Ensifer sp. PDNC004: one gene and its partner. The main gene of each other region encodes a partner of the protein of the gene in region 2 in a complex. Links are inferred from orthologs where the notes say so. Each region holds a gene or a part of one and is shown on either strand. Other genes may lie near its edges.

What was found.
Region 1: the proteins of JVX98_RS18290 (region 2) and tldD are in contact, whole or in part, in a solved structure (PDB 5NJ9), measured with the Escherichia coli proteins. The link is inferred for Ensifer sp. PDNC004 from one-to-one orthologs.

What each region holds. Positions count from the first base shown.
Region 1 is NZ_CP070353.1:1,953,660-1,969,173, forward strand. Bases 1,474-4,358 are described here. They hold tldD (metalloprotease TldD), read right to left. Parts: upstream 3,682-4,358; coding sequence 2,266-3,681; downstream 1,474-2,265. Other genes in these bases: JVX98_RS17830 (D-alanyl-D-alanine carboxypeptidase family protein), read left to right, coding at 1,474-1,584; JVX98_RS17835 (hypothetical protein), read right to left, coding at 1,606-2,259; JVX98_RS17845 (winged helix-turn-helix domain-containing protein), read right to left, coding at 3,818-4,358. In the rest of the region: JVX98_RS17825 (polysaccharide deacetylase family protein), read right to left, coding at 1-171; more of JVX98_RS17830, read left to right, coding at 307-1,473; more of JVX98_RS17845, read right to left, coding at 4,359-5,014; JVX98_RS17850 (energy-coupling factor ABC transporter ATP-binding protein), read left to right, coding at 5,147-5,827; JVX98_RS17855 (energy-coupling factor transporter transmembrane protein EcfT), read left to right, coding at 5,821-6,426; JVX98_RS17860 (biotin transporter BioY), read left to right, coding at 6,463-7,026; JVX98_RS17865 (class I adenylate-forming enzyme family protein), read left to right, coding at 7,031-8,533; JVX98_RS17870 (thiolase family protein), read left to right, coding at 8,511-9,701; JVX98_RS17875 (thioesterase family protein), read right to left, coding at 9,865-10,266; JVX98_RS17880 (zinc-dependent alcohol dehydrogenase family protein), read left to right, coding at 10,283-11,254; JVX98_RS17885 (histone deacetylase family protein), read left to right, coding at 11,317-12,246; JVX98_RS17890 (exodeoxyribonuclease VII small subunit), read left to right, coding at 12,249-12,500; JVX98_RS17895 (pirin family protein), read left to right, coding at 12,664-13,587; dxs (1-deoxy-D-xylulose-5-phosphate synthase), read left to right, coding at 13,834-15,514. UniProt on the Escherichia coli protein: Metalloprotease involved in CcdA degradation. Suppresses the inhibitory activity of the carbon storage regulator (CsrA).
Region 2 is NZ_CP070353.1:2,058,094-2,073,713, forward strand. Bases 784-3,774 are described here. They hold JVX98_RS18290 (TldD/PmbA family protein), read right to left. Parts: upstream 2,957-3,774; coding sequence 1,610-2,956; downstream 784-1,609. Other genes in these bases: JVX98_RS18285 (3'(2'),5'-bisphosphate nucleotidase CysQ), read right to left, coding at 784-1,525; JVX98_RS18295 (monovalent cation:proton antiporter-2 (CPA2) family protein), read left to right, coding at 3,103-3,774. Also shown: waaA (lipid IV(A) 3-deoxy-D-manno-octulosonic acid transferase), read right to left, coding at 1-321; JVX98_RS18280 (DUF4170 domain-containing protein), read right to left, coding at 413-649; more of JVX98_RS18285, read right to left, coding at 710-783; more of JVX98_RS18295, read left to right, coding at 3,775-4,938; JVX98_RS18300 (patatin-like phospholipase family protein), read right to left, coding at 5,010-5,891; 16S rRNA (guanine(966)-N(2))-methyltransferase RsmD, read right to left, coding at 5,974-6,534; JVX98_RS18310 (pseudouridine synthase), read right to left, coding at 6,541-8,718; JVX98_RS18315 (nucleoside deaminase), read left to right, coding at 8,792-9,241; JVX98_RS18320 (GNAT family N-acetyltransferase), read right to left, coding at 9,287-9,766; JVX98_RS18325 (hypothetical protein), read right to left, coding at 9,878-10,498; ileS (isoleucine--tRNA ligase), read right to left, coding at 10,626-13,535; JVX98_RS18335 (bifunctional riboflavin kinase/FAD synthetase), read right to left, coding at 13,780-14,766; JVX98_RS18340 (TIGR01459 family HAD-type hydrolase), read right to left, coding at 14,780-15,620.

The DNA of each region.
Region 1 (15,514 bases), 100 kb from region 2 along the record:
GCCCCCGGCGACTTCCAGCCCGCCGGCAATTGCGGCGCGGCGAACAATTGTCCTGATGATGCCCTTGATGGTCGCCCCCAAAATCTGGCCCAAGCGCTCCCCGCACGGCCTGCAAGCCTGGAAAGTTAACGGCGAGGGCGTTAAACCTTGTTGAACGGGGAGAGCGTTCATCGGCCATTTACCACAACCCCGAAAACAAGGTCGGCTTGCCACATTCCGCCCTAAAGTTGCAGCAAAGACACGGATCTTGTCACAAAACGAAACAGCTTTGCGCCTGACCGCGGGCGCCTTTCGACGGGGATCGACATGAAAACTCTGCGCTGCCTCCTGCTGGCGACCTTCGCACTGGCGCTCGGGACGGCGACCGCCGTCGCCGGAAGCGCCTCGCTGGTTCTGGATGCGCGCACCGGTAAGGTCCTCTCGTCCGAAAACGCCGATGTCCTCAACCATCCGGCCTCCTTGACCAAGATGATGACGGTCTACATGGCCTTCGAGGCGCTGAAGAGCGGCAAGCTTTCCTGGGACAGCAAGATCAAGGTTTCGAAGGCGGCGGCCGCCAAGCCGCCGATGCGTCTCGGCCTCAAGTCCGGCATGACGATCACGGTGCGCGAGGCGGTCCTCGGCATGATCGTGCGCTCGGGCAACGATGCGGCGGCCGCCATGGCCGAGAAGCTCGGCGGCTCCGAGGCGAATTTCGCCCGGATGATGACCGCCAAGGCGCGGCAGCTTGGCATGAGCAAGACCATCTTCATCAATGCTTCCGGCCTGCCGGCCAGCAAGCAGGTGACGACTGCGCGTGAAATGTCGACGCTTGCCGTGGCGCTGATGCGCGACTTCCCCAGGGAGTACCGGCTGTTTGCGACCGAGAGCTTCAACTTCCGCGGCCGCAAGGTGCGGGGTCACAACAACCTGATGTATCGCTACGACGGCATGGACGGCATCAAGACCGGCTACACCAACGCCTCCGGCTTCAACCTGGTCAGCGCCGTCAAGGACGGCAATCGCCGGGTGGTCGGCGTCGTGCTCGGCGGCAAGACGGCGCGCAGCCGCGACGCCAAGATGGCGGCCCTTCTCGATCGTCACGTTGGCAAGGCGGCCAAGGGTGGACGGCAGCTCGTGGCGTCGACGCGCGGCGGCAAGACGGTAGAAGCCCCCGTCGAAGTGGCCGCGGTCGCAACATCCGAGGTTCCGATGCCCTATGCCGCACCGCAGCGGGCCAAGCAGGATTCGGTTGCTGCCCTGATTGCGGCAACGTCGACGACCGCGATCCCCGCGGAACGCCCGACCGAGGTTGCCGAGATCGAAACGACCGCTGCGGTTCCGGCTGCATCAGGCGGCTGGCAGATCCAGATTTCGGCCGCACCTTCGGCCGAGGCTGCGCGCATGCTGCTGGCGCAGGCGCGCTCGGAGGCCGGTGCGCCGCTCGCAGGCGCCACGCCCTATACGGAAGCCGTCGGTAAGGGTGCCAAGGCGATCTACCGCGCCCGCTTCGTCGGCTTTTCGAGCAAGGATGCGGCCGCGGCCGCCTGTGACGCGCTCAAGCAGCGCTCCTACGACTGCATGATGCTGCCGTCGCGCGGCTGACGGCAGCGGTTCGCCGCAGCTTCACGCGCTTGCGGCTCTGTGGGCGCGATTGGCCATCCACCAGTCGCACTGCTCTTCGCTGTAGCCGAGAAGCCGCCCCTCCTCGCGCTCATCTTCATCCGTCCATGGACGCCAATTGTAGAAGAGCTGGTCGCAGCGCGTCCTGAACCGCTCGAAGCGCCAGGTCTCGCCCGGCAGCGCAAAGGCGAGATAACGGACCCGCTCCTCTTTCTCGCTTCCCGTGGTCGTCGGGCACATCTTTGCCAGCTCGAACGTGTCCAGCACCAGCACTCCGGCGGCGACATACGGGGCAAAGAGCGCCTTGGTTTCCTCGAGCCAAGGTGACGCCGGATCGTCGTCGAAATAGGCAAAGGGCTTGCGCCCTTCCAGCATCAGCGGAAGTTCGTAGCCGGTATGGACGAGGTATGGCGTCGTATCGATCCGGTGCGGCCGGCGAAGCAGGGCCTCCTCCCCCGTATCCGGCAAGGCAAACCCGAGCGCCGAGGCAAGCGCAGTCAGATCCTTGCGGTCAAGCAGGTAACAGGCATGGTCGGCAATGGCGCCGCCGTCCAGGTCCAGGGCACGCGCGATGTCTCCCGGATCGCCATCGAACCGCAGTTCGTGGCTGGGCGTGGCGGTCTCCGGCGACAGGAACGAAAGCACGAAGACCGCCACCGGAACTTACGCCTGCGTGCCGCCCACCGTGATCTGGTCCATGCGCAGATGCGGCTGGCCGACGCCGACCGGCACCCATTGGCCGGCCTTGCCGCAATTGCCGATGCCGGTATCGAGCTTGGTGTCGTTGCCGACCATGGTCACCCGCTTCATCGCGTCCGGACCGTTGCCGATCAGCATGGCGCCCTTGACCGGCGCGCCGATCTTGCCGTTTTCGATCAGGTAGGCCTCAGTGCAGCCGAAGACGAACTTGCCTGACGTGATGTCCACCTGGCCGCCGCCGAAGGAGACGGCATAGATGCCCTTCTTCACCGAGGCGATGATTTCCTCCGGCGTCCTGTCGCCCGAGAGCATGTAGGTATTGGTCATGCGCGGCATCGGCACATGGGCATAACCCTGGCGACGGCCGTTGCCGGTGGGTTGCATGCGCATCAGCCGGGCGTTCTGCCGGTCCTGCATGTAGCCGACGAGCTTGCCGTCCTCGATCAGCACGTTGTAGCCGGACGGCGTGCCCTCGTCGTCGATCGAGATCGAGCCGCGGCGCGCCTCGATCGTGCCGTCGTCGACGACGGTGACGCCCTTGGCAGCCACCTGCTCGCCCAGAAGGCCGGCAAACGCCGAAGTCTTCTTGCGGTTGAAGTCGCCTTCAAGACCATGGCCGACGGCCTCGTGAAGCATGACGCCCGGCCAGCCGGAGGCAAGCACCACATCCATAGTGCCGGCCGGCGCGTCGATCGCTTCGAGATTGACGAGCGCCTGGCGCAGCGCCTCGTCGGCGCCCATCTTCCAATTTTCCTCGGTGACGAAATCGCCGAAGCCGCGACGCCCGCCGGTGCCGAAGGAGCCGCTTTCCTGGCGGTCGCCATCGCCGGTCACGACGGAGATGTTGATGCGCGTCATCGGCCTGACATCGTGGACACGATGACCGTCGGCGCGCAGGATATCGACGACCTGCCAGCTTGCCGCGATGGTCGCCGTCACCTGGCGGACCTTGGGGTCCTTGGCGCGCAGATAGGCGTCGATTTCCTGAAGCAGCGCGACCTTCGCCTCGAAGCTGGGCGCGCCGATCGGGTTTTCGTCGCCATAAAGCTTCTTGTTGGTGCGCTGCGGGGCTGCGGCGTAGGAGCCGGCATAGCCGCGCGTCACCTGCGCCACCGCGTCGGAGGCGCGGCGCAGTGCCGACAGGGAAAGCTCGCCGGAATGGGCATAACCGACCGCTTCGCCGGCAACGGCGCGAAGGCCGAAGCCCTGGTCGGTGTTGAAGCTGCCGCCCTTGAGCCGGCCATTGTCGAAGGACAGCACCTCTGCCTGGGCATGTTCGAGGAACAGTTCGCCGTCGTCGGCACCGGCGAGCGTTTCCGAGAGAACCTTGCGGACCGTTGCCTCGTCGGCATCGAAGAGGCTCATCAGATCGGTGTTCATAGTGGCACGCTCCCGCGTCAGGAATTTCTATCGCCTCCATTTAGGAAGGCGGCGGGTTCAAGCCAAGGAAAATATCACCAACTGCATGTTTCCCTGATCCGCACCGATCGACGCAAACATGCGGCGGTTTAGGTCGCTATAGCGACGCGTTCCAGCCATCGAGCCGTTCCACGCGCTCGACGCCAGCGAAGCGGGCAACCCGATCGAGCTCGGCATCGATGCGCTCCAGGCGTCCGGCCGAGGCGCGAACGCCCTTTTCGAGCCAGAGCCTGCGGACATCGAGGCTGCCGCGCTTGCGGTCCGCCTTCATGTCGATGCGGCCGATCAGCCGGTCGCCCTCGATCAACGGGAAGACGTAATAGCCATATTCGCGCTTGGCTTCGGGGACGAAGATCTCGATGCGATAGAAGAAGCCGAAGAGCCGTTCCGTGCGATTGCGATCGCGCAAGAGGGGGTCAAAGGGGCTGAGCACGCGCACCCGGCCGGGCGGCTCGGGGATATCCCCGAGTGCTTCCGGAAACCCGGCGAAGGCGTAGGAGACACGCGGACGTCCGCCATCGATCGCTTCGATCTGCACTTCCACGAGTTCGTCGCGATGTTCGGCCACCCAGGTCTTCGCCTCCTCGGGCGATACCAGATCCCAAAAGGCGGCGATCTCGCCATGGGTGGCAAAGCCGAGACGCTCCAACGCGCTGCGGCAGGCCCAGTCGATGAATTCCGGATGGCTGACGTCACCCTCGTTGTGGTGCGGCGGGATCACTCTTTCCGTGAGATCGTAGACCTTCTGGAAATTCTCGCGCCGCGCGATCGCAAGCTTGCCTGTGCGCCACAGCACTTCCAGCGCCGTCTTCGACGGATGCCAGTTCCACCAGCCACCGGATTGGTGCTCGGCTTCCTTCAGATCGCGGGCAAGCACCGGGCCGCCTTCGGCAATCCGCTGATAGGTGTCGTCGCAGCCTTTCTCGAAACCCTCGCCTCGCCACGCCTTCCAGCGCTCGACGATCGTCTCGCCTTCCCACTTGAAGCGATGCTTCCAATAGCGGAAGAAGCTGCTGGGAATGATCGAGGCATCGTGGGTCCAATGCTCGAAGAGGTCGCGATCGTCCTCCAGAAGCGCCGTCAGATGTTCCCGACGATAGGTCTGGTTGCGGGAAAACAGGATCTGGTGGTGAGCACGCTCCACCGTGGCGATGCTGTCGACCTGCACGAAGCCGATGTCGTGGATGAGCTTCAGCAGGCCCTCCTTGCCGAGCGCGCGGTTGGGCGCGCCTGAAAGGCCCTGCTTGGCGAGGAAGATGCGACGGGCGTCGCTGTTGGAAAGGCGAATCGTCATGGCGAGGAGAATAGGCTTATATTCCCATAATTCAAATAGAGCATCGATCCCTGGACCGCATTGCCCTTGTTGTCGCACTTGGCCTATAGAGCAACCCGAAAACGGCGCGGGCCGGAGACAGCGAGGAACGGAATGGACATCCGCTTTACCGATTGCGCGGTCCGCTTCGGCGAGCGGGTGGCTTTGCACCCCCTGACGCTCACGCTCAACGAAAAACGCATCGGCATTATCGGCCTCAACGGCTCCGGCAAGACGACCTTCGCGCGCCTGATCAACGGCCTGGTGAAGCCCTCCTCCGGCGGCGTCACGGTCAACGGGCTCGACACGGTCAAAGACGATCGCGCCGTGCTTTCCGAAGCCGGCTTCATCTTCCAGAATCCGCACAACCAGCTGATCATGCCTGTTGTTGCCGAGGACATCGCCTTCGGGCTGAAGAACCGTGGGTTTTCGCGCGACGAGATCGATCGCCGGATGCAGGCGGCACTTTCGCGCTTCGGCATAGAACACCTGGCAAGGCGGCGCGTGCATGAGCTTTCGGGCGGAGAAACACAGCTCGTCGCCATGGCGAGCGTCGTCGTTACCGATCCGAAGATCCTGATCCTTGACGAGCCGACGAACCAGCTCGACCTGAAGAACCGGCGCCGTGTCGCCACGGCGATCGATGACCTGCCGGAGGATACGGTGGTGATCACCCATGATCTCGGGCTCGTCGAGACTGTCGAACGGCTGCTGCTCTTCCATGAGGGCCGACTTGCCTTCGACGGCAACCCGCAAGAGGCGATCCGCCACTATCACGAGATCGCCGGATGCTGACGAGCCTGCATATCGAGGGCAACAGCCTGCTCCACCGGCTGCCGGTCAGGGTCAAGCTGATTGCACTCGTGGCGTCGAGCATCGGGCTTTTTCTGAGCGCCTCACTCGCGGTTCAGGCGATCGCCTTCGTCGTTGCCGCCACTCTCTATCTCTCCGTCGGTCTCTCGCCCAAGGAAGCGCTGAAGCGCGTCGGCTTCGTCTTCCTGACGATCCTCTTTCTGGCGGCTGTCAATCTCTTTTACCTCTCGGTTTCCGAGGTCGCGACTTTGGCCTTGCGGCTGATGGCGCTGGTTCTTTTCGCTGCCGCCGTCACGGCGACAACAACGATCAGCGCCTTCATGGACGAGATCACCATTCTCCTGAGCCCGCTCGAGCGGCTTGGCTGGCTGAAGGCGGCCGATGTCAGCCTGGCGCTCGGGCTGGTGCTGCGCTTCGTTCCCGATATCTTTGCGCGCTATCAGGCGATCCGCGAAGCCCATCGCGCCCGCGGACTGCCTGTCCGGCCGTTGACGATCATCGGGCCGCTCATCATCCTGACGCTGAAGGATGCCGATACGATTGCCGCGGCGATTGACGCGCGCGGATTTCGCCGTCAATAAATTCGCGAATTCTAAAAGACAGGGAACCGGAACTACATGAATACCAGAGATCTCGTGCTCATCGCCCTCTTCGCCGCGATCGTCGTCGTGCTCGGCCTCATCCCGCCGATCACGCTCGGCTTCATTCCGGTCCCGATCACCGCGCAGTCCATGGGCGTCATGCTGGCCGGCTGCATCCTCGGCGCCAAGCGCGGCGCGCTCGCCTTCCTGCTGTTCCTGCTGCTGGTCGCCATTGGCCTGCCGGTGCTTTCGGGCGGCCGCGGCGGCCTTGCAGTCTTTGCCGGCCCGTCGGGCGGCTTCATCATCGGCTGGGTTATCGCCACCTTCGTCACCGGCCTGATCGCCGAGCGCGCCGTGCGTGAAGGCCAGGCAGAAACGCGCCAGTTCGTCGGTTTCTTCCTTGCCTCCGTCCTCGGCGGTATCGTTGTGCTCTACGCGATCGGCATGCCCTGGGTTTCCGCCGTCACCGGCACCCCGCTCATGACCGTTGCTGCCGGCTCGCTCGCCTTCATTCCGGGTGACCTGTTGAAGGCTGCGATCGCGACGCTTGCCGCACGCGCCGTCTACGCCGGCTATCCGCTGCTGCCGGCCCGCGCCTGAACCAATGCCGTTTGCCGCCGCGATCCATCGCCACGCGGAAGACCATCCGCATGCCCCGGCCTTCCAAATCGAGGGCCGGGTTTTCACTTTTGGTGACCTCACACGCATCGCCGGCGCACTTACCGAACGTTTCGGAGACTTGGTTGGGATTGCCGAACGACGCAGCGTGCTCGGCGACCGCTCTCGCCTGATCGCACTGGAGACGGGCAATCATCCGCTCTTCGCCGCTGCCTTCCTTGCCGCCACCAGCGGCGGCAACTGCGTCGCGCTGATCGATCCGCATCTGCCGGAGGCGACGCGCCAGACGATGCACGATCGCCTTTCGCCCGATCTCATTGTCAGGGCCGATGGCGCCAACCTCTCGCTCCATGCGCCCGCAAGCGGCAAAACGCGAACCTTCCGCGAGACCGATGGCAACGAGCGAAAGCTGCTCGCAGTCGGCGAAGACAGCGAGCCGTTCCTCATCGTCTTCACCTCGGGCACGACGGGCACGCCGAAAGCCATCATCCGCGATCGCGGCTCGTGGCGCAGAAGCTTGGCCACAGGCGAGCCCTTCTTCGGCATCGGCCGCGCCACCCGCACCTTTGCCCCCGGTCCGCTCGCGCACGGGCTGACGCTTTATGCGCTTGCAGAAACCCTCGTCGCCGGCGCCGAATTCATCGGGGCCACACATTTCGAGGCATCCCGGGCAATGTCCGTTATCGAGGCGAAAGCGGTCCAGCGACTGGCGCTGGTGCCGACGGTGCTGCGGCGGCTCTGCGCGGCAGCCGCCGGCCGGCCGCAAAGGTCGGTCAAACAGATCACCGTCGCCGGCGCCAAGCTGACCGAAAACGATCGCGAAACCGCGGCGCTCGCATTTCCGCAAGCCGATATCATCGAATACTACGGCGCCTCTGAACTGGGCTTCATCAGCGTTGCGACCAAGGGCGACACCGCTTCGGCCACCGCCGTCGGCCGCGCCTTTCCCGGCGTCACGCTCAGCATTCGCGACGACAAGGGGGACGAGCTGCCGACCGGTGAGACGGGCACGATCTTCGTCGACAGCGCCCTCATCTCCGACGGTTATGTCGGCGGCGCCGACGGCGCCGGGTTCCGTCGCCTTGGGTCGCTGGCGACGGTCGGCGATGTCGGCTTCCTCGATGAATGCGGCTCCCTGCATCTTCTCGGCCGCGCTGGTGGCATGGTGCTTTCGGGCGGCAACAACATCTACCCGCAGGAAGTGGAAGCGGTCCTCGTCGCCGATGCCGGCGTTCACTCGGCACTCGCGCTTGGCCTCGATCACCCGGATCTCGGCAGCGAACTGGTCGCCGTCATTGAGCCGGAAGGTGGTATGTTCGATCGGGAGGCGCTTGATCGTCATCTCGCCGCCCAGCTGCCGCGCTACAAGCATCCACGTCGCATCTGGCTCTGCCTGAATATGCCGATGACGCAGTCGGGCAAGGTAGCGGTAGGCACGCTCAGGCAATGGATCGCGGATGGAAACGATGCCCTCGACCTCATCGAATGACCCGGCACGCATACCTGTCATCATCGCCGCGCTCCGCACGCCTATCGGCCGCGTCAACGGCACGCTTCGCGATATCGAACCGTCGCAACTGGCGGCACCGCTGATTTCCCGCATTCTCCGCGATACCGGTGCAAGGACGAGCGAGATCGACGACGTCATTCTCGGCAATGCCGCCAACAGCGCCGGCAATCTCGCCCGGCTCGCCGCTCTCGAAGCCGGTCTGCCGGTCTCGACACCGGGCGTCACCGTCGACCGCCAATGCGGTTCCGGGCTGGAGGCGATTACCCTTGCGGCTCGGATGATCCAGGCGGGTGCCGGTCGGTTCTATCTGGCCGGCGGCACCGAGAGCGCCAGCCGCGCGCATATCCGCCTGAGGCCGCCGCTGGAGCGCGGCGGCGAGCTCGCGCCGGTCAAGCGTGCCCGCATGGCCCCGGACGAGATCGGCGACCCGGACATGGGCATGGCCGCCGAAAACGTCGCGACCGCCTGCGGGATCTCTCGTGAACGGCAGGACGCCTTTGCGCTTCAAAGCCATCGCCGCGCCGTCGAGGCCAATCTTGCCGGCCGGTTTTCCCGCGAAATCGTGGCGATCGACACGGTGGCAGGCCCTGTGTCGCGCGACGAGTGCCCGCGCGCCAATGCCTCGATGGCAACGCTGCAGAGGCTGAAACCGGTCTTCGTCGAGGGTGGCACGGTAACGGCCGGCAATGCCTGCCCGATCAACGACGGCGCAGCTGTGGTCCTGGTGACGAGCCTTGCCGAAGCGCGACGGCTTGGCATTCCGTTCGCGCTCGAATTTGTCGATGCCGCGACAGCGGGCGTCGATCCCAACCTGCTCGGCCTCGGCCCGGTTCCGGCGATGCAGAAGCTGAAAGCCCGACAACCGACGCTGGATCCGGCAAAGGTCGACTTCATGGAATTCAACGAGGCCTTCGCCTCGCAGGTGCTCGGCAGTCTCGACCAGCTCGATATCGCCGCGGATAGGGTCAATCTCGACGGCGGCGCCATCGCGCTCGGCCATCCCTATGGCGCCTCCGGGGCGATCCTCACGGTTCGGCTCTTCTCGCAGATGCTGGCATCGCCGGAAGGCACGGAAGGGCTGGCGATGATGGGTGTTGGCGGCGGCATGGGCATCATCGCGCTGTTTCGTTCGGTCCACCCGGTTTAAGCGGCGCAACTCCGGACGGAAACCGCTTCGCACTTTTCCTGGAATTGGTTTCTTGGTCCGCAATCCCGGACGGAAAACCGCTTCGCACTTTTCCTGGAATTGGTTTCTTGGTCCGCAATCCCGGACGGAAAACCGCTTCGCACTTTTCCTGGAATTGCTTGGGCTAGACCGAATAGGCCGCCAGCCATTCGCGCGTCGCTGAAGGCAGCGGCAGCGGCGTGTGGCGCTGCGGATCGACTGCGACCCAGACGACCTCGACTTCGGCCGCGAGCTGGCCGCGCGCTTCGACCTTGACGACAAAGCTGATCGAGCTGCCGCCGACCTTCGCCACGTTGACGGTAAGACGGGCCGGCTCGTCGTAACGCAGGCCACGGTGATAGACGCAGGCCGAACGACGGACGAGATAGCTCGGCTCGTTCACCACATGCGGACGGTGGCGCCAGAGGCTGGAAAGTGCCGCCTCCGCATGGGCATAATAGGCGGCATTGTGCATGTGGCCGTGCATGTCTATATCGCGAAACGGAATGCGGATTTCCGTGACGTTCTCCAGCTCCCTGCCGTCCATGCGAGGCTCCCTGACGATGCGCTCCACCCTCGTTAGCCAGTTCGGCGATCCCCGGCAAGTGATTGCGCTCGTCGACGCCGAACGCGTGGCGCCTGCGGCGGGCGAAGTCGAGGTGGCGCTGTCGCTCGCCGCCATCAACCCGTCCGATCTCATCCCGGTGACCGGCGCCTATAGCGCCCGCACCACGCTGCCCTTCGCGCCCGGCTTCGAGGGCTTCGGCACGGTGACGCGCATCGGCACCGGCGTCACGACGCTGAAAGTCGGCGACCGCGTCGTGCCGATCGGCGCCAGCGGTCTGTGGCAGGAGTATCTGATCCGGCCGGCCGCATGGTGTTTCGCCGTGCCCGAGGATATCGGCGAGACCGATGCTGCTACCTGCTACGTCAATCCGCTGACGGCGCTGCAACTGATCGAGGCGCTGCGTACGCATTTCGGCTCGCTCGATGGCCGCCGTATCGGCGTCACCGCGGCAGGCTCGGCGATCGGCGGCATGCTGATGAAGCTGCTGGCCGGCGAAGGCGCTGATACCACCGGCATCGTTCGAAGCGCACGCAGCGCTGAACGACTGGCAACCGAGGTCCCCGGCCACATCGTGCTTGGCGACGAGAGCCATGTGCCGCAGCTTCGCCTCGATGCAATCATCGACGCGGTCGGTGGCCCATATGCCGGCGATCTCATCCAGCGCACGCTCAACCCCGGCGGCGCCTTCATCCAGTACGGGGCGCTCAGCGGCGTGCCGGTGCCGCAGGCAACCATCCAGGCGCGGCCGGATATCCGCTTCTCCTTCCTGTGGCTGCGCACCTGGGTGCATTCGGCCGGGCGACCGGCGATCGAGGCGGCCTTTGCCAAGAGTTTCGAAGGTTTGCGGTCGGGTCTCTTTTCCAGCCGCATCGCGGAAATCTATCCGCTGAGCCGGCTCGACGCGGCGCTTGCGCATCAGGCGGATCCGGGCCGCGACGGCAAGCTGCTGCTCGATCCGCGCTGTTGAAAAATCTGTCTTTCGGCTGCGTCACCATGGACCTTGCGGGGTGCGCGCACTAGGTTCCGGGCATGACCACGTTCCTCTATGAAAATCCGGTCTTTCTGGAACACGAGGTTCCGGAGGAGCATCCTGAGCGGCCGGACCGGCTGAAGGCGCTGAACCTTGCGCTCGAACACCCGAACTTCTCCGATCTCAAGCGGATCGAGGCGAAGAAGGGAAGCGAAGACCTCGTGTTGCTCGCCCATCCGGAAGAGCATCTCGCTGCCGTCAGGCGCGCCATTCCGGAAGAAGGCCTCAACAATTTCGAGGCGGACACCTACGCGAGCCCCTTGAGCCTCGAGGCGGCGCTGACCGGGATCGGCGGGGCGACCGCCGCGGTCGACGCCGTCTTTACCGGCGAGACCGACAACGCCTTCGTCGCGGCGCGACCACCGGGCCACCACGCCGAGAAGAACAAGGCGATGGGCTTCTGCCTTTTCAACACGGTGGCGATCGCCGCCCGCTACGCCCAGAAGGTCCACGGCGCCGAACGGGTCGCGATCGTCGACTGGGACGTGCACCACGGCAACGGCACACAGGACATCTTCTGGGACGACCCCTCGGTGCTTTTCTGCTCGACGCACCAGATGCCGCTCTATCCCGGCACCGGCGCCAAGGACGAGACGGGCATCAAGGGCAACATCGTCAACGCACCGCTGTCGCCGAATATGGGCAGCGAGCATTTCCGTGAGGCGTTCCGCAGCCGGATCCTTTCCGCGCTAACAAACTTCCGCCCGGACTTCATCCTGATCTCCGCCGGCTTCGACGCCCACCACCGCGATCCGCTGGCGCAGATCAATCTCGTCGCCGAGGATTTCGACTGGGCGACCGGACGCCTGCACGAGATCGCCGATCGCAGCGCCGGCAACCGCATGGTCAGCCTGCTCGAAGGCGGCTATGACCTTCAGGGACTGGCCGAATCGGCCGGCCTGCACATTTTGAGACTGATGAGAGGGTAACGATGAACACCACCACGCAACCGGACGTTTCCACCCTCTCCTTCGAGCAGGCTGTCGAAGAACTGGAGCGGATCGTTTCGGCGCTGGAGCGCGGCGATGTCGCCCTCGACAAATCGATCGAGATCTACGAGCGCGGCGAAGCGCTGAAGAAGCACTGCGAAGCACTGCTGAAGGCAGCCGAGGACCGCATCGAAAAGATCCGCCTCGACCGCGCCGGCAAGCCGCAGGGCGTGGAGCCGCTCGACGCCGACTGATCACTCATCGCAATTCCGGACGGAAACCGCTTCACGCTTTTCCCGGAATTGCCAAGATCGGATTGATCGTCACGCGGAAACACTGCGTCCCGGCTTCGCCCCTACCCGCCTGGTTTCATAGGCGTTAGTACTTGATGCGACAGCAAAAACGGGAGCAAGCGCCATGTCTTTCTTTCCAGGCCCCGACCCGCTCGCCGGCGACAAGCCCGCCTGCGACGCCATCGAACATCTGATCGTTCCGCGCACCAGCGACATCGGCGGGCTGCAGGTTCGCCGCGCCCTGCCGACGGCGAAGCGCCGCCTGGTCGGCCCCTTCATCTTCTTCGATCGCATGGGACCGGCGCTGCTGCGCGCCGGCGAGGCGATCGACGTGCGCCCGCACCCGCATATCGGCCTGTCGACCGTCACCTATCTCTTCGACGGCGAGATCAAGCATCGCGACAGCCTCGGCACCGAAATGGTCATCCGCCCCGGCGACGTGAACTTGATGACGGCCGGCCGCGGCATCGTGCACTCCGAACGCTCGCCGGAGAACCAGCGCGGTCATGAGCGCTCGATCTCGGGCCTGCAGACCTGGCTGGCGCTGCCCGACCACAAGGAAGAAATCGACCCGATCTTCAGCCACACCGAAGAGCGAATGCTGCCGCATATGAGCGACAACGGCATCAAGGCGCGAGTGGTGATCGGCAATTTCGAGGGCGCGAAGTCGCCGGTCTCGGTCTTCACCGACACGATCTATGTCGACCTCAATATCGCACCCGGCAAGAGCGCCCCCTTTGCGGCGCAGTGGGAAGAGCGCGCGCTCTATATCCTCTCCGGCGAGGCAATCATTGCCGGCGATCATTTCGCCGACAACCAGTTGCTCGTCTTCCGCGCCGGAGACGAGATCACGGTCAAGGCCGGACCGCAAGGCTGTCACGTCATGCTTTTCGGCGGTGCAGCGCTCGGATCGTCCCGCCACATCTGGTGGAATTTCGTTTCTTCGTCCAAGGAACGCATCGAGAAAGCCAAGGAAGAGTGGCGCAGCGGACGCTTCGACATCGTGCCCGGAGACGAAGAGGAATTCGTTCCGCTGCCCGAGGGTTGACCGCGACCTAAAGTGGCACAGGCTGGGTGCGGAAAACCGCGCAACATTGCCTCATGGTGCTTGAATCGATTTCGATTCACAGAATCATGCGCTAGTCTCTTGGTTGATGACGCAGGAACGCCTAATTTTGCATTCAGCAACGATTGCGTCTAAAGAGCCGCTTCGACGGTACCCACCAACTATCGCGCGCCCGACCTTTGGGGCGCGCATGAGGCATGCAGCGTGACACAACTGCCAACCAATCCGATGCCGGCTACTCCCTTGCTCGACAAGGTGACTTATCCCGACGACCTGAAGAAGGTCGACGACAAGGATCTGCCGCAGCTTGCCGGAGAAGTCCGGGCGGAAATGATCGACGCAGTGTCGCGCACCGGCGGCCATCTTGGCGCGGGCCTCGGCGTCGTCGAATTGACGATCGCCATCCACAAGGTGTTCAACACGCCGCATGACCGGCTGATCTTCGACGTCGGCCACCAGTGCTATCCGCACAAGATCCTGACCGGCCGCCGCGACCGTATCCGCACGCTCCGTCAGGAAGGCGGCCTCTCAGGCTTCACCCGCCGCGCCGAGAGCGAATACGACCCCTTCGGTGCTGCGCATTCCTCTACCTCGATCTCGGCCGGCCTCGGCATGGCGGTCGCGGCCGATCTCGACGGCAAGAACCGCAATGTTATTGCCGTCATCGGCGACGGTGCGCTTTCGGCCGGCATGGCCTATGAGGCGCTCAACAATGCCGGCGCGCTCGACGCGCGGCTGATCGTCATCCTCAACGACAACGACATGTCGATTGCGCCGCCGACCGGCGCGATGAGCGCCTATCTCGCACGCCTTGCCTCCGGCCGCACCTATATGGGCATCCGCGAAGTCGGCAAGAAACTGACCGCCTATCTCGGCAAGACCGTCGACCGGGCGATCACCCGCGCTGTCGAACACGCCCGTGGCTACGTCACGGGCGGCACGCTGTTCGAAGAGATGGGCTTCTACCATATCGGCCCGATCGACGGGCACTCCTTCGACCATCTGCTACCGGTGTTGCGCAATGTGCGCGACAACGCCAAGGGTCCGGTGCTGATCCATGTGGTGACGCAGAAGGGCAAGGGCTATCCGCCGGCGGAAGCCGCAGCCGACAAGTACCACGGCGTCAACAAATTCGATGTCATCACTGGCGCGCAGGCGAAGGCCAAGCCGAACGCGCCCGCCTATACCTCGGTCTTTGCCGACGCGCTGACGCAGGAAGCCGGTTTCGACGACAAGATTGTCGCCGTCACCGCCGCGATGCCTTCGGGTACCGGTCTCGACAAGTTCGCCAAGGTCCATCCGTCGCGCTGCTTCGATGTGGGCATTGCCGAACAGCATGCCGTCACCTTTGCCGCCGGTCTTGCCGCCGAAGGCTACAAGCCGTTCGCAGCGCTCTATTCGACCTTCCTGCAGCGCGGCTACGACCAGGTGGTGCACGACGTGGCGATCCAGGGGCTGCCGGTACGCTTCCCGATCGACCGTGCCGGTTTCGTCGGCGCCGACGGCCCGACCCACGCTGGCTCCTTCGACACGACCTATCTTGCCACCCTCCCCGGTTTTGTGGTGATGGCGGCCGCCGACGAGGCGGAACTGAAGCACATGGTGCGCACGGCCGCTGCCTACGACGCCGGCCCGATCTCGTTCCGCTATCCGCGCGGCGAAGGCGTGGGCGTCGAGATGCCGGAGCGCGGCCAGATCCTCGAGATCGGCAAGGGCCGCATCGTCAAGGAGGGCTCCAAGGTGGCGCTGCTGTCCTTCGGTACCCGCCTGGCCGACTGTCTGCTGGCCGCCGAAGACCTCGACGCCGCCGGGCTTTCGACCACGGTCGCCGATGCGCGCTTTGCCAAGCCGCTCGACCATGATCTCATCCGCGAGCTTGCCCGCAACCACGAGGTGCTGATCACCATCG
Region 2 (15,620 bases):
GACCGTCGACCCCAGGCGTTCGGCCACGACGCGCGCCGAGGTCATCGTCCCTGTCGTCAAGACGACGTGGATGCCGCGCCGCCTGATTTCCTTGATCATCGGGATGACGGCGTTGGTCTCGCCGACGCTTGCCGCGTGGAACCATACCAGGGGGCCTTGCGGCCGCGGCTCGCTGGCATGGCCGTAGCGCTCGCGGCGACGCGCCGGATCCTCCTTGCCCTTCGCGGCGCGAACGGCAAGGTAGGACCAGACGAGGGGATAGATGGCCGAGCCGATCCAGCGGTAGCTGGAGAGCGCCAGGCGCGCGCGAAAGCTGCTCATGACAGGTCACCTTCCCCGGCCGTTCCGGCCCGGAGAGACTTAAGGGCGACTGGCATGCGGGTAAATACCGCGCATCCCGACCTCATCGGCATCAGCCGTTTTCCGGGTCGAGCAGACGGTGCATGTGGACGATGAAGTAACGCATGTGCGCGTTGTCGACGGTCATCTGCGCCTTGGATTTCCAGGCAGTCAGGGCGCTGTCGTAGTCCGGGTAGATGCCGACGATATCGAGCTTGTCCAGGTCGCGGAAATGCACGTCAGTCAGCGTGGTGAGTTCGCCGCCGAAGACGAGATGCAGACGTTGTTTTTTCTCGGTGTCGTGAGCCATCGGACTTCCATTTATTCTTGTTGGGTGTGGCCGTTGATTTGAGGCATTCGGCCTCAAAGGTCAATGGGGCTCCATGGACCGCGATGCGGCGACCAGGCCTGGCAAGAGCGGCTTTGCCGCCGCGCAGAGAACCCCGTGAACGACAGTGGATCGATTGTAGGAGAGCGCCTGCCCGTCGAGATCGACCAGCGCACCGCCGGCGCTCGCTAGAATGAGGTCGGCCGCGGCCAGATCCCAGTCGTGGGCGTTCTTCTTCACCAGCGTTCCGTCGATCCGCCCGTCGGCAACCATGGCCAGCCGATAGGCAAGCGACGGCACATGCGGAATACGGGTAACGGCGCTGCGATAGGGCGCCGGAAGCTTGTCGATCGTGTCTTCGGCGGCCGCCAGATACAGCGTTTCCGCGGGCTTTGCCCCGCGCACCGAGATTTGCGCACCGTTCTTCAGCGCGCGGCCGCCTGCGACCGCCTCGAAGAGTTCATCGAGCGCCGGAGCATAGAGCACGCCGGCAACGGGCTGGCCACGATGCACGACGGCGACGCTGACGCACCAGAGCTCCTTGCCGGCGATGAAGGCGCGTGTGCCATCGATCGGATCGACGACGAAGACGGTTTCGCGCGACAGCCGGCTGAGATCGTCGTCCGTCTCTTCCGAGAGCCAACCGTAATCGGGCCGGGCCGCAAGCAGGCGCGTCTTCAGCACATCGTTTGCGGCGAGATCCGCCTCGCTGACCGGCGAGCGGCCTTCGTTCTTCCAGCGGACGTCGGGCGCCTTGCGGAAGTAGCCGAGCGCGGTTTCGCCGGCGACGACCGCCGCGGCGCGGATCACGTCGAGATCCGGCTTCCAGTCCGCGCCCGATGGTGCAGTGTCAGACATTCAAAACCCCGTCAGCCCGCCTCTCCCTTGTCCGGAAGGCGGGATCGGCGCGGTCTCCCCGCGCCTGCTTTTCCTGCGGCCTTGTCAAAGGCCGGCGAGCGTCATGCCTTCGATGGCGAGCGTCGGTGCCGCGACGCCGAACTTGCGGTCGATGTCGTCTGCCGGCGTCAGCGCCATGAACATGTCCTTGAGATTGGAGGCGATCGTGACTTCCGAGACGGCAAAGGTCAGCTCCCCGTTCTCGATCCAGAAGCCGGAGGCGCCGCGGCTATATTCGCCGGTCACCATGTTGACGCCCTGGCCGATCAGCTCGGTGACGTAGAAGCCGGTGCCGACGCTGCGGATGAGGTCGTCCCGTGAGATCGATCCCGGCTCGAGCGCCAGATTGGTCGAGGACGGATTGACGGTGGGCCCGCCGCGCACGCCGCGTCCGTTGGTCTGAAGCCCGAGCTCGAGCGCCGCCGAAGTGGACAGGAACCAGTGGTTCAGCACGCCATCCTCGACCATCGCCAGCTTTTCGCCGCTGACCCCTTCGCCGTCGAACGGACGCGACGAGGAGCCGCGCACGATCAACGGGTCGTCCGTCACCGAAAGACCCGATTTCAGGATCTGCTTGCCCATCATGTCGCGCAGGAAACTCGTCTTGCGGGCAACAGCCGCGCCATTGATGGCGCCGGCCAGATGGCCGACGAAGCCGCGGGCCATGCGCGGATCGAAGACGACGGTGACATTCTTGGCGGTCGGCACCTGGCGCGGGTTGATGCGGGCGACCGCACGCTCACCGGCTAGACGGCCGATCTCGTCGGCGTCGCGCAGGTCGGCAAAGAACAGGCGGCTGTCATAGTCGTAGTCGCGCTCCATCTTGGTGCCCTCGCCAGCAATCGCGCTGACGGAGCGGCCGAAGCGGGTGGCCATGTAGGAGCCGGAAAAGCCATGCGAGGTGACGAGTACGAGCCCGCCCATGCCGGCCGAGGCGCCGCCACCGCTGGAATTGGTAACGCCCGAAACCGCAAGTGCCGCCTCTTCGGCCGCAAGCGCCGCTTCGGTCAGGGTTTCGGTCGAAACCGCCGTGGCGTCGAAGAGGTCGAGGTCCGGATAGGACTTCGCCAGCCGGTCGGCGTCCGCCAGCGAGGCAAAGGGATCTTCCGGCGAAGCCTTGGCCATGGCCACCGCGCGCTCGGCGAGCAGCTTCAGGTCAAAACCCGGATTGGCCGAAACGCTGGCGACACGCCGTCCGACAAAGACGCGGAGCGAGAAGTCGTCGCTTTCGGAGGCTTCCGTCGCTTCGACCTTGCCGAGGCGGACGGAGACGGAGCGGGAGCGTCCGCGCACCACCACCGCGTCCGCCGCATCGGCGCCGGCCTTGCGGGCGAGGTCCACGAGTTCGGATGCGCGTTTTTCGAGGTCGGCAGAATCGATCGTGTCTGACATGGTGTGGCCTTTCATTCCTGCCCCATTTATTGTGCGGCGAAGCAGGCATCAAGGGCATCGACCCGATTCCCGCTCAAACACCGCAAATGAAGCGCTCTCGAAAGCTCCGCTTGGGGCCGGGTTCAGCAACAGTGAAAGCCTGAGGCATGGCAACGACACCGATCATCTATTCCCAGGCCCTGATGCTGCTCGGTGGCGCGGTCATCGCCGCTCCGCTTTTCAAGCGGCTCGGGCTCGGCACGATCCTCGGCTATCTCTCGGCCGGCGTGCTGATCGGACCTGTGGCACAGAGCATCACCGAAGGCGAGCAGATCCTGCACGTCTCTGAACTCGGCGTCGTCTTCCTGCTCTTCATCATCGGGCTCGAACTGAAGCCTTCGCGGCTCTGGCAGATGCGGCGCGACATCTTCGGCCTTGGCACGGCGCAGGTGCTTTTGACGGGCATCCTGCTTTCCTACGCCATCTACGCCCTCGGCCTGCTCGATCATGGCGGCAGCATCATCGCCGGCTTCGGACTGTCGCTCTCGTCGACGGCCTTCGCCATGCAGATCCTCGACGAGGGCAACGACCGCAACACGCGCTATGGACAGCGCGCCTTCTCGATCTTGCTGCTGCAGGACCTCGCGATCGTGCCGCTTCTGGCGCTGATCCCGCTGCTGGCGGCACAGGCGCCCGAGGACACCACGCCACCGCTCGAGGATTTCGCCATCGCCACCACTGCGATCGTCGTGCTCTTCGCTGCCGGGCGCTACCTGGTGAATCCGCTGTTCCAGCTCATCGCTCGCACCGGCGCACGCGATGTCATGATCGCCGCCGCACTGCTTGTGGTCATGGGAGCGGCGACCATGATGCAGCTCGCCGGATTGTCGATGGCTATGGGTGCCTTCCTTGCAGGCGTGTTACTAGCCGAGTCCTCCTACCGCCATGAACTCGAGGCGGATATCGAGCCGTTTCGCGGTATCCTGCAGGCGCTGTTTTTCATGGCGGTCGGCCTGTCGCTAGAGCTCGGCGTCATCGTCGAGCGGTACCAGCTGATCATCATCGCCGTGCCGCTGCTGATGGCACTGAAGAGCCTGGTTCTCTATTGGCTCTGCCGCTTCACCGGATCACATCACAATGACGCCGTGCGCATCAGCCTGCTCTTGCCGCAGGGCGGCGAGTTCGGCTTCGTGCTGTTCACGGCGGCGGCAAGCGCCGGCGTCTTCTCGGACGGCAACGCCTCGCTGCTGGTCGCGATCGTGACCCTGTCGATGGCGCTGACGCCCCTTGCCGCCATGCTCGCGCCGAAATTGATGCGCGAGCAGGACGAGATGGACGAAGAGATCGAAGAAGACTTCGATGGCGCCAATGCCGATGTGCTGATGATCGGCTTCTCCCGCTTCGGCCAGATCGCCGCCCAGATCCTGCTTGCCGGCGGTCGCGATGTGACGATCATCGATCATTCCGCCGCGCGCGTGCGCCAGGCCGCGACCTTCGGCTTCCGGATCTATTTCGGCGACGGCAACCGCCTCGACGTGCTGCGTGCCGCCGGCATCGAACGGGCCAAGATCGTGGCCGTCTGCACCCAGAAGAAGGAAACGACCGACCACATCATCGATCTCGTGCAATCCGAATATCCGAATGCCCGCATCTATGCCCGCTCCTACGATCGCCTGCACACGCTGGAACTGCGGGCCAAGGGCGTCGACTACGAGCTGCGCGAGACCTTCGAGTCCGGCCTGCTCTTCGGCCGCAAGACGCTGGAGGCACTTGGGGTCGGCGACGACGAGGCGATCGCGATCATGGACGACATCCGCAAGCGCGACGAGGCTCGGCTGGTGCTGCAGGAGGCCGAGGGCATCACCGCCGGCCGCGACATGCTGCACTCGCGGCCTGTGCGTCCGGAGCCGCTGGTCAAGCCGAAGCGCGAGGTCGACCATTCGCAAGAGACCGGCGAACGGATCCTCCCGGGCCTTCCCGCGGACGAGCGCGAAAGCGCCTAACCGCTCACGCTGCGACGGCACGCGCCGTCATTGCCAAGGTTGTTCAGGCCCCAAGCTTCAAACACCAAGGTTCAGGTGAGCCTTGGCGCTGTCATCCGCTCTTCGAGTGCGCGCTTGAGTTCGTCCTTGATCGCAGCCGTTGCGTTCAGCACGTCTAGGGCGCGCAGGAAATCCATCACGCGGTAGCGGCCGACATCGGGACGCAACAGGATGTCCGGCGCCCCCTCCTTCAGCTTCATGGCGATGATCGACTGCATCATCAGCTGGCTCGCGCCGAACAGGCTGTCGATCCGGCTGGGGATCGCCTTGCCGTCGCCATCCGGCCCGCCGACGACATCGACCGCAATGACGATATCGGCAAGGCCGCGCAGGTGATCAAACGGAATGGGATTGTAGATGCCGCCGTCGATCATGACCCGCCCGTCGATCCGGACCGGCGTGAAGATCGCCGGCAGCGCCGCAGACGCAGCCAAGGCCTTGCGGAGGTCGCCCTTCTCGCAGATCTTCTCCGTCTGACCGTAATAGTCGGTGGCGACTACTTTCAGCGGGATTTCGAGGTCGGAGAATTTTTGCGGGATGGCCTCGGGCAGGAAGGCCTTGAGCACCCGCTCGACATTGAACTGGCCGAAACGGAAGCCGCTCGCCATGGCTTCGGAAAGACTCGATGGCCGCAATTGCCACAGGCGGTTGACCACTTCGCGCCGGTGGCCGACGGTGGAAAGCGTATGGGCCCGGATCTCTTCGCCGCGCAAACCCGCCGCCATGCCCGCGCCCATGATCGCGCCGATCGACGAGCCCGCGATCGCGACCGGCCGAATGCCGAGTTCATCCAGCGCCTCGATGACATGGATATGCGCAAGACCGCGGGCGCCGCCACCGCCAAGCGCCAGCGCGACGGTGGGCCGCGCCGGGGCTTCCGCCGATCCATGCGCCATCGAAAGATCCTGCTTCATCGGCATGCCTCCGCGCTGGGCGGTTGAGAATGTAGCGTCGTCCGGCTGAGCCTATCCCGGTAACTCAACCGAAATTACGGCATCAGGCTCCGCGAAACCGATAGAAATGCATGCGGGTGTCGCCGAACACCCTGACATCGAGGTTTTCGAAGACGGCGACCGGCGCCGGCTGGACATCCGCCCGCTCCTCGAGGATCACCAGGGCGCCGGGCACCAGCCAGTTGCCGATGGCAGCCGACTCCAAGGCCTTTTCGCCCAGACCCTTGGCGTAGGGCGGATCGGCGAAGACGAGATGAAACGGCTCCATCGTACCGACACCACCGAGACTGGTCGCATCGCGCCGGAAGACCTTCGCCCGCCCCTGTAGCGCGAGCGTCTCGATATTGGTCTGCAGCAGGCCCCTGCCCTCGACGCTTTGTTCGACGAACAGCGCCTGCCGGCACCCGCGCGACAGCGCCTCGATGCCGACCGCGCCGGTGCCGGCAAAGAGGTCGAGCACACGGGTGCCGTCGAGCGCTTCCGGATAGGAATGGCTCAGGATGTTGAACAGGCTTTCGCGAGTCCGGTCCGTGGTCGGCCGGATATCGTTGGACTTGGGGGTCGCCAGGCTGCGACCCCGAAACTCTCCACCGACGATCCGCACGGCCGCTTAGTTTCCTCTGCCACGCGGCTTGCCGCCACCGGCCGGGCGTCCAGCGCCACCGGGGCGACCAGCGCCACCCGGACGTCCGCCGGGTTTTCCACCGCCTGGCTTGCCGCCACGCGGGCCACCGGAGCGTTCGCCGAAGGATTTTCCACCCGAGGGCTTGCCGCCGAACGACTTGCCGCGGGGCTTGTCGCCGAACGGACGGTCACCGCCTTCGCGACGCGGCGCGCGGTCACCGTCTGCGCGCGGAGCCCGCGGCTTGTCGAAGCGGCGATCACCGCCTTCGCTGCGGGCCGGGCGGTCGCCAAATGGACGGTCGCCACCTTCGCGACGCGGCGGACGGTCACCGTCGGCGCGCGGCGTGCGCGGCTTGTCGAAACGGCGTTCGCCCCCCTCGGCACGGGCCGGACGGTCACCACGCGGGCGGTCGCCACCTTCGCGGCGCGGCGGGCGGTCACCTTCGGCGCGCGGCGCGCGCGGCTTGTCGAAACGGCGTTCGCCACCCTCGGCACGGGCCGGACGGTCACCACGTGGGCGGTCTCCACCCTCGCGGCGCGGCGGACGATCTCCGTGATCGCGCGACTTGCGGTCGCCGCCGTCAAAGGACTTGCGACGATCGAAGCCGCCATCCCGGCCTTCGTCGCGGCGACGAACCGGCTCGGCGGCACTGATCCACTCGCCGTCCTCGTCACGGCTCTTGACGAAGGGGCGGGCAGGCTTGTCGGCGCCACGGCCGAAATCTTTGGAAGCGCCCTTGCGGTCCGGGTCGAACTTGCCAGTCGTCTTGGTCGCCAGGCCATCCTTGTTGCGGCCGTAGCGCTTGGACTTCGGTGCGCTCTCCGGACGCTCGCGACGGGCGGACTTCTCGGTGGCGTCGCCGTCAACGGACTTCGGCTTCTTCTCGGCGAGCGGGCGGGCGCCCGGCGCCATCCAGACATTGGCCGTGCGGGCGCGCTGCGCCGGCGCACGCTTCGGCCGGTCCTCGAACTTGGCGTCGCGGTCTTCGCGCGGGCCGCCCTTGCCGCGGGGGCCATCGCGACGATCGTCGCGGCGAGTATCGAGCCGCGACAGAGCACGTTCGCGCTTGTCCTCAGGCTTTTCCCAACGGTTGGAGCGTTCCGGCCGGCGCGTATCGCCGCCATCGTCGTCCGCCGCATCGCCGGCAACGGTTGCCGCCTGGTCGTTGTAGAGCGGCGCGTCGAAGTTCGCCTTGGCGTCCTCGATCAGGCGCGGTCCCAACTGGTCGCGCAGGGTGCGTCCGCGGATTTCCTGGACATGCCCTTCAGGCAGTTCGCCGAGCTGGAACGGGCCGTACGAGATGCGGATGAGGCGGTTGACGTCTAGGCCGAGCGCGCCGAGCACGTTCTTGATTTCGCGATTTTTGCCTTCGCGAAGCCCCATCGTGATCCAGACGTTCGAGCCCTGGACGCGGTCGAGCGTCGCTTCGATGGCGCCATAGAGCACGCCGTCGACGGCGATGCCGTCCTTCAGCTTGTCGAGCGCTTCCTGATCGATCTCGCCATGGGCGCGCACGCGGTAGCGGCGCAGCCAGCCGGTCGACGGCAGTTCAAGCACGCGGGCAAGGCCGCCGTCATTGGTCAGAAGCAGCAGGCCCTCGGTGTTGATGTCGAGGCGGCCGATCGACAGAACCCGCGGCAACTCGTCCGGCAGGTTTTCGAATACGGTCGGACGACCCTCCGGGTCGGCATTGGTGGTCACCAGACCGGCAGGCTTGTGATAGAGCCAGAGGCGCGTGCGCTCGATACCGCGGATCGGCTGGCCATCGACCTCGATCGCATCGGCAAGCGTCGCGTTGACCACGGGCGTGTCGAGAATGACGCCGTTGAGCCTGATGCGACCTTCCATGATCATGCGCTCGACGTCGCGACGCGAGGCAACGCCGGCACGCGCCAGGATCTTCGAGATACGCTGCGGTTCGTCGGCCGCCGCTGCAGCCGCAGCCGGACGTTCCCGGGCTGGACGCGAGGCACCGGCCTTGGGATCAGACGTCTTTGCGTCGAAGCTCCTGCCGGGGCCCTTGGCACCGAAAGATTTCGGGCCGGAAGCCTTGGCTCCTGCAGCCTTTTTCGGCGCAGCGCCCTTCTTGTCGGCGAAATGCGGTTTCTTGTCCCGGCCAGCGGACTTGCCGCCAGGCCGCGTGGGCTTGTCTTTGGATGTCATTTGTGTTGCCTGCCTTTTGCGGCTGTCCTATCAGGTCGCGGCCCGTGGGTTAAGAGAAATTATTGTTTGAGCGATGGCTGAGACGACACGCTTCATGGATGCGGCCCTTGAAGAGGCCCGCAAGGCTGCCGAACGCGGCGAAGTGCCGATCGGCGCCGTGGTGGTTTTCGACGGCCGGATCATCTCGCGCGCCGGCAATCGCACCCGCGAACTCAACGACGTGACCGCCCATGCGGAGATCGTCGCCATCCGCGAGGCTGCCGCCGTCCTCAAGGACGAAAGGCTGACGGGCGCCGATCTCTACGTCACGCTCGAACCCTGCACCATGTGCGCGGCGGCGATTTCGTTTGCGCGCATCCGCCGCCTCTATTACGGCGCCGACGATCCGAAGGGCGGCGCGGTCGACAGCGGCGTGCGTTTCTTCGGCTCGCCCACCTGCCACCATGCGCCCGATGTCTATTCGGGCCTCGCCGAGCGGGAAGCCGCCGATATCCTCAGGGATTTCTTTGCCGGCAAGCGGTGAGAGATCTCTTCGCGACTTGCGACGGCGTGATTTCCTGAAATCGCTTCAGTCGGCGGCGAAGCTATCGAGTGCCGCGCCAGACAGGCGGTAGCGCGTCCATTCGGACATCGGCTCTGCGCCAACCGATTCGTAGACGCGGATCGCCGGTTCGTTCCAGTCGAGCACGCTCCATTCGAAGCGGCCGCAGCCTTCCTCGACGGCGATCTTTGCCAGATGCTTCAGGAGCATCTTGCCGGCGCCGGAACCGCGGCAATCCGGGGTGACGTAAAGATCTTCGAGGTAAAGTCCCTTGCGCGCCTGCCAGGTGGAATAGTTGTAGAACCACATGGCAAAGCCCGCCGGCTTGCCATCCTTCTCGCAGATCACCGCGCGGGTGATCGCGCCGGGACCGAAGAGCGAAGCCTGCAGCATCTCGACCGTCGCCTCGACAGCGTCGGGCTCCTTCTCGTAGATGGCAAGTTCGGTGATGAAACGCAGAATGGTTTCGGCGTCTTCCGGGCGGGCTTCACGAATGCTGATGGTCATGGCTCAGGCGCTTCTCAAGCAGCTCCAGCAACAAACGCGCGTTTAGCCGAAACTGCATGGATCAAGGGGAGAGATGCATTTCGCCGTTTCAAGGGAACGGCGAAAACGGGTTTAGAAGGGCCAATACCACTTGGAGCCGGAATTCTTGATCTGCGCCTCCTTCTTGCGGCGGCGCTCCTTGTCCTTCTCCGGCTCGCCGAGATCGGTCTCGGTGCCCTCAGGCAGGCGACGGTAGTCGAGCGGCGGATCGCTCAGGAAGCGGCGCTTGTCGGAATAGGCGCCCATCTCGATCTTGCGCCCTTCGCGATAAGCCTCCTGCTGCTCCTTTGCGGAGAGCCGGCGACCGTTGGCGCTTGCCTTGGCAAGCGGCGAGACATAGTTCGGGTTGTTCTTGTTGGCGTCGGCCTCTTCACGCAGGCGCTTGCGCACCTCTTCCGGAGACTCGACCCATTCCGGGTTTGCCTCGCGGCTGGCGAGCGACTTCTGCGGCTCGACGAGCGAGGCCTGCTGGGCCGACGGCGGCAGGACGAGGCCCGGACGCGGCTGGTACTTGACCGGATCCCGCTTCGGCGGCCCGAAGCTTGCGACGCTCCCGAGGTCGTCCATGAGCTGTTCGCCAGCGGTCTTGTCCGTGCCATAGGTCGGGCCACCGATGCAGCCCGTAAGCACCAGGCCGCTCGTCAAAATGGCGGCCACGCTGGCAAGCACTCGCAACTCTCGCGTCATTTCCATGAGATTCCTTCCAGCCGGCCACCGGTCAGCGCGGCCACTCAAGCGCCCATGGCGGAGAAATCCGCCAAATTTCGGGCAGGTTTTACCGGATGAACGCAAGGAGTGCAATTCATCCGGTAACAATGCGTTAAGCCTTGAAACCAAGCTCGCGCAAGGCAGCGGCATCCCGGGCGGAAACGTCCGGGTAGAGTGCGTCGGAACCGACGTCGGTCGTGATCCGCCAGGAGCGGGCGCATTTCTGACCTTCGGCAAGTTTCGGCACGACGCTGACCTTGGCCACTTCGGCGAGGCGGAACGCGTCGGCCGGACCTTCGGTGGCTTCGACGGTGATCCCCGAGGTGATGCAGATCTCGGCGAAGTCCTGGCCTTCCAGCGCCTTCAACAGCTCCGGATCGGCGACGTGGACGACCGGTGCCGCCTCCAGCGACGAGCCGATGCGCTTGTCCTTGCGCTCGATCTCGAGCGCGCCGGTGACGACGGTGCGGACCGCGCGGATCTTTTCCCACTTGGCTTCGAGCGCATCGTTCTTCCATTCCGCGGGGATCGCCGGGAACTGTTCGAGATGCACCGAGACCGCATCGGGCTTGCGCGACAGCCAGGCCTCTTCCGTGGTGAAGGGCACCATCGGCGCCAGCCACAGCACGAGGCAATCGAAGAGCTTGCGGATGACGGCGAGAGCCGAGCGCCGGCGCAGGCTCGACGGCGCGTCGCAGTAGAGCGCATCCTTGCGAACGTCGAAATAGAAGGCCGAGAGCTCGACATTCGAGAAATCGATCAGCGCGCGGGCGATCTTCTTGAAGTCGAAGGCGTCGTAGCCTTCGCGCACGACCTGGTCGAGCTCGGCCAGGCGATGCAGCATCAGCTTTTCGAGTTCCGGCATCTCGGCATAGGCAATCTCTTCGCCCTTGTCGTGGGCGAGCGTGCCGAGCATCCAGCGGATCGTGTTGCGCAGCTTGCGATAGGCGTCGATGTTGGTCTGGATGATCGTCTTGCCGAGGCGCTGATCTTCCCAATAGTCCGTCGTCATCACCCAGAGGCGCAGGATGTCGGCGCCCGCATCCTTCATCACCTCTTGCGGGGTGACCGTGTTGCCCTTGGACTTCGACATCTTCTCGCCCTTCTCATCCATGGTGAAGCCATGGGTGACAACGGCGTTGTAGGGTGCGCGGCCGCGCGTGGCGCAGGCCTCGAGCAGCGAAGAATGGAACCAGCCGCGATGCTGGTCCGAACCTTCGAGATAGACGTCGGCCGGCCACTTCAGATCAGGACGGTCTTCGAGCGTGAAGGTGTGGGTCGAACCGCTGTCGAACCACACGTCGAGGATGTCCATGACCTGGTGCCACTTGGCATGATCGTGGTCGTTGCCAAGGAAGCGATCCTTGGCGCCTTCGGCGAACCAGGCATCGGCGCCTTCCAGTTCGAACGCATCGAGGATGCGGGCGTTGACGGCCTCGTCGATCAGGATCTCGCCCTGGTCGTCGGCAAAGATCGCGATCGGCACGCCCCAGGCGCGCTGGCGCGAGAGCACCCAGTCCGGACGGCCTTCGATCATCGCGCGCAGACGGTTCTGGCCGGCACCCGGAACGAAGCGGGTGTCGTCGATCGCAGACAGTGCGCGCGAACGCAGCGTCGTGCCGTCGCCGAAGGCCTTGTCCATGTAGACGAACCATTGCGGCGTGTTGCGGAAGATCACCGGCTTCTTCGAGCGCCAGGAATGCGGATAGGAGTGCTTCAGGCGGCCGCGGGCAAAGAGCGCGTGGCGGGCGATCAGCGCCTTGATGACGCGATCGTTGGCGTCGCCCTTCTTGCCCTTGTCGTCGATGACGCGGCCGGCGCCACCTTCGGCGTCCGGGCCGAAGCCGTGGGCGTCAGCGGTGAAGTAGCCGGCGTCGTCGACCGTGAACGGGATCGCCGAGGAGATGCCGCGGGCTTCGAGCGCGCGGGCATTGTCCATCCAGGCGTCAAAGTCCTCGCGACCGTGGCTCGGGGCCGTGTGCACGAAGCCGGTGCCGGCATCGTCGGTGACGTGGTCGCCGTCGAGCAACGGCACCTTGAAGGCGTAGCCACCGCCCAGACCGTGCAGCGGATGGGCGCAGGTCACGGACGACAGTTCGTCGGCCTCAAGGTCGCGAACGAAGTTGAAGGTGAGCTTGGCCTTGGCGGCGGACTCGTCTGCCAGGCGCTTGGCAAAGATCAGCTTCTCGCCCGGCTGCGGACCGAAGTCGTTCTCGGCGGTCGCCACCTCATAGAGACCGTAGGCATAACGCGAGGAATAGGCGATGGCGCGGTTGCCGGGGATGGTCCAGGGCGTGGTCGTCCAGATCACGACGAAGGTGCCGGCAAGGCTGTCGGGACCTTCGGTGACCGGGAACTTCACCCAGATCATGTCGCTTTCGATATCGGCGTATTCGACTTCGGCTTCGGCCAGTGCCGTGCGCTCGACGACCGACCACATGACCGGCTTCGAGCCGCGATAGAGCTGGCCGAGCTTGGCGATCTTCATCAGTTCGCCGGCGATGCGCGCTTCGGCGTGGAAGTTCATCGTCGTGTAGGGATTGTCGAAGTCGCCCTCGATGCCGAGACGCTTGAACTCCTCGGCCTGGACCTGGATCCAGCCGGCGGCGAAGTCACGGCATTCCTGGCGGAACTCGTTGACAGGAACCTCGTCCTTGTTCTGGCCCTTCTCGCGATACTTCTCCTCGATCTTCCACTCGATCGGCAGACCGTGGCAGTCCCAACCGGGCACGTAGTTGGCGTCGAAGCCGCGCATCTGGAACGAGCGGTTGATGACGTCCTTGAGGATCTTGTTCAGCGCGTGGCCGATGTGGATGTTGCCGTTGGCGTAGGGAGGACCGTCGTGCAGCACGAACTTGTCGCGGCCGGCAGCCGACGCGCGTAGCTTCTTGTAAAGGCCCATCTTCTGCCAGCGGGCCACCGTTTCCGGCTCCTTCTGCGGCAGGCCTGCGCGCATCGGGAACTCCGTCTGCGGCAGATAAAGGGACGAGGAATAGTCGATCTTTTCAGCGGTGTCGGTCATGGTTTTTGCAATCGCTTCTTCGCGCGAACGGCCGCGCATACGAAATGGGCTCGGTATCGAGAGATGACTGGGGCGTCGGAAACGCCGAAATCCCGGACCTTCCGGCTGATCACAGCACGCGGAAGGCCGGGCCAATAATTCGCTGATCGATGATCAATCGACGGTGCCGGGTCATGGTGGCCGGTTGTTTAAGGCGTTTTTCGCCTTTTGAAAAGGTCCGCCGCCGCGCGAAGACCGAAATCTTTTATCGGGCGAAGTTGAGCCTGCGGTCGATGTCGCCGAGCGGCGTGACGCCGGAAAGCAGCGCGCGGGCTTCGGCCTCGTCCTGACGGATCTGCGCAACGAGCGCATCGAGGCCATCGAATTTCAGTTCGTCGCGCAGGTGACCGAAGAAGGTGACGGCGCAGACCTCGCCATAGAGATCGCCGGAGAAATCGAAGACGAAGGTTTCGAGCAGCGGCTCGCCGTCGCTGTCGACTGTCGGCCGGCGGCCGAAGCTCGCGACGCCGTCGTAGAGCGAGCCGTCGGCGCGACGGAAACGCACGGCATAAATGCCGGGCCGAAGCTCCACCTCGGGCGCGAGCCGCATATTGGCGGTGGGAAAACCGAGTTCGCGGCCGAGCTTCTTGCCGCCAATCACCTCGGCTTCGACGAGATAACGGTAGCCGAGCATGCCGGCGGCCTGCGCGACATCGCCCTCGCCGAGCAACGCGCGGACGTAGCTCGACGAGATGACGGACGCATTTTCATCACGGAAGGCGTCGACCAGCGTCACGCCAAATCCGTTATCGCCGCCCGCCGCCATCAGAAACGCAGGGCCACCCTCGCGACCCTTGCCGAAATGAAAGTCGAAACCGGTCACCACATGCGAGGCATGGAGCCATTCGAGCAGGATGCGATGGATGAAGTCCGACGCGGAAAGCTGCGAGAAGGTGCGATCGAAGGGATATTCGATGACGGCGCCGAAGCCCATGCCTTCGAGGATGCGCGCCTTCAACGGCGCCGGCGTCAGCCGGAAGACAGGCGTGTCCGGGCGGAAGACGGTTCGCGGATGCGGTTCGAAAGTGAGCACGAGCGCCGGCACGCCGCGCGACTTCGCCTCTTCCAGCGCCCGATTGAGAACCGACTGGTGACCACGGTGCACGCCGTCGAAATTGCCGATGGCGACGACACCGCCGCGCAAGTGCTCCGGAAGCGGATCACGGGTCTCGTTGCGATGAAAAACCGTCATCTCCATCTTCCCGTCAGGCGAGCCGTGGCATCCAATATTTAGGCGAGGCGCCCTCCTTCTTGAGGAAGGCGGCAAGCTTCGCCTCGTCGGTCCGGCTTTCGTTCATGTATTCCTGGGCGTGGATACCGGCGCTGATATAGAGCAGATCCAGGCCCGCATCCTGCGCACCCTTGACGTCCGTCGGCATGCCGTCACCGACAGCGATGACGCGGGTGAGGTCAATCGGTCCGCGCGCGGCCTTCGCCTCGCCGAGGGCGGCGCGGTAAATCGCGATGTAGGGCTTACCGGCAATGCGCGCCTCGCCGCCGAGTTCCTCGTAGAGCTTGGCAATCGCGCCGGCGCAAGGGATCAGCCGGTGGCCGCGCTCGACGACGAGGTCGGGATTGGCACAGATGAACGGGATCTTGCGCTTGGCAAGGCCCGTCAGGGTCGCGCGGTAATGCTCGGGCGTTTCGGTCTCGTCGTCATAGAAGCCGGCGCAGACGACCGTCTCGGCATCTTCCGAGGAAACGATCTGCGTCCCCAGGCCCTCGAGCAGCGGCAGGTCGCGCTCGGCTCCGATGAAGAAGATCTTCTTGTCGGCGGCAGCGATCAGAGCCCGGGTCACGTCGCCCGAGGTGACGATCCGGTCATAGGCTTCGTCGGGCACGCCGAGGCTGCGGATCTGCACCTTCACCATCGGGCTCGGGCGCGGCGAATTGGTGATGAGTACGACGGTCAGCCCGGCGGCACGCGCCTCGGCCAATGCTTCACAGGCGGAGGCGAAAGCCTGCACGCCGTTGTGAAGAACGCCCCAGACGTCGCACAGAACGACATCGTAGCGCTTGGCGATTTCGCGAAAACTGTTGATCCTT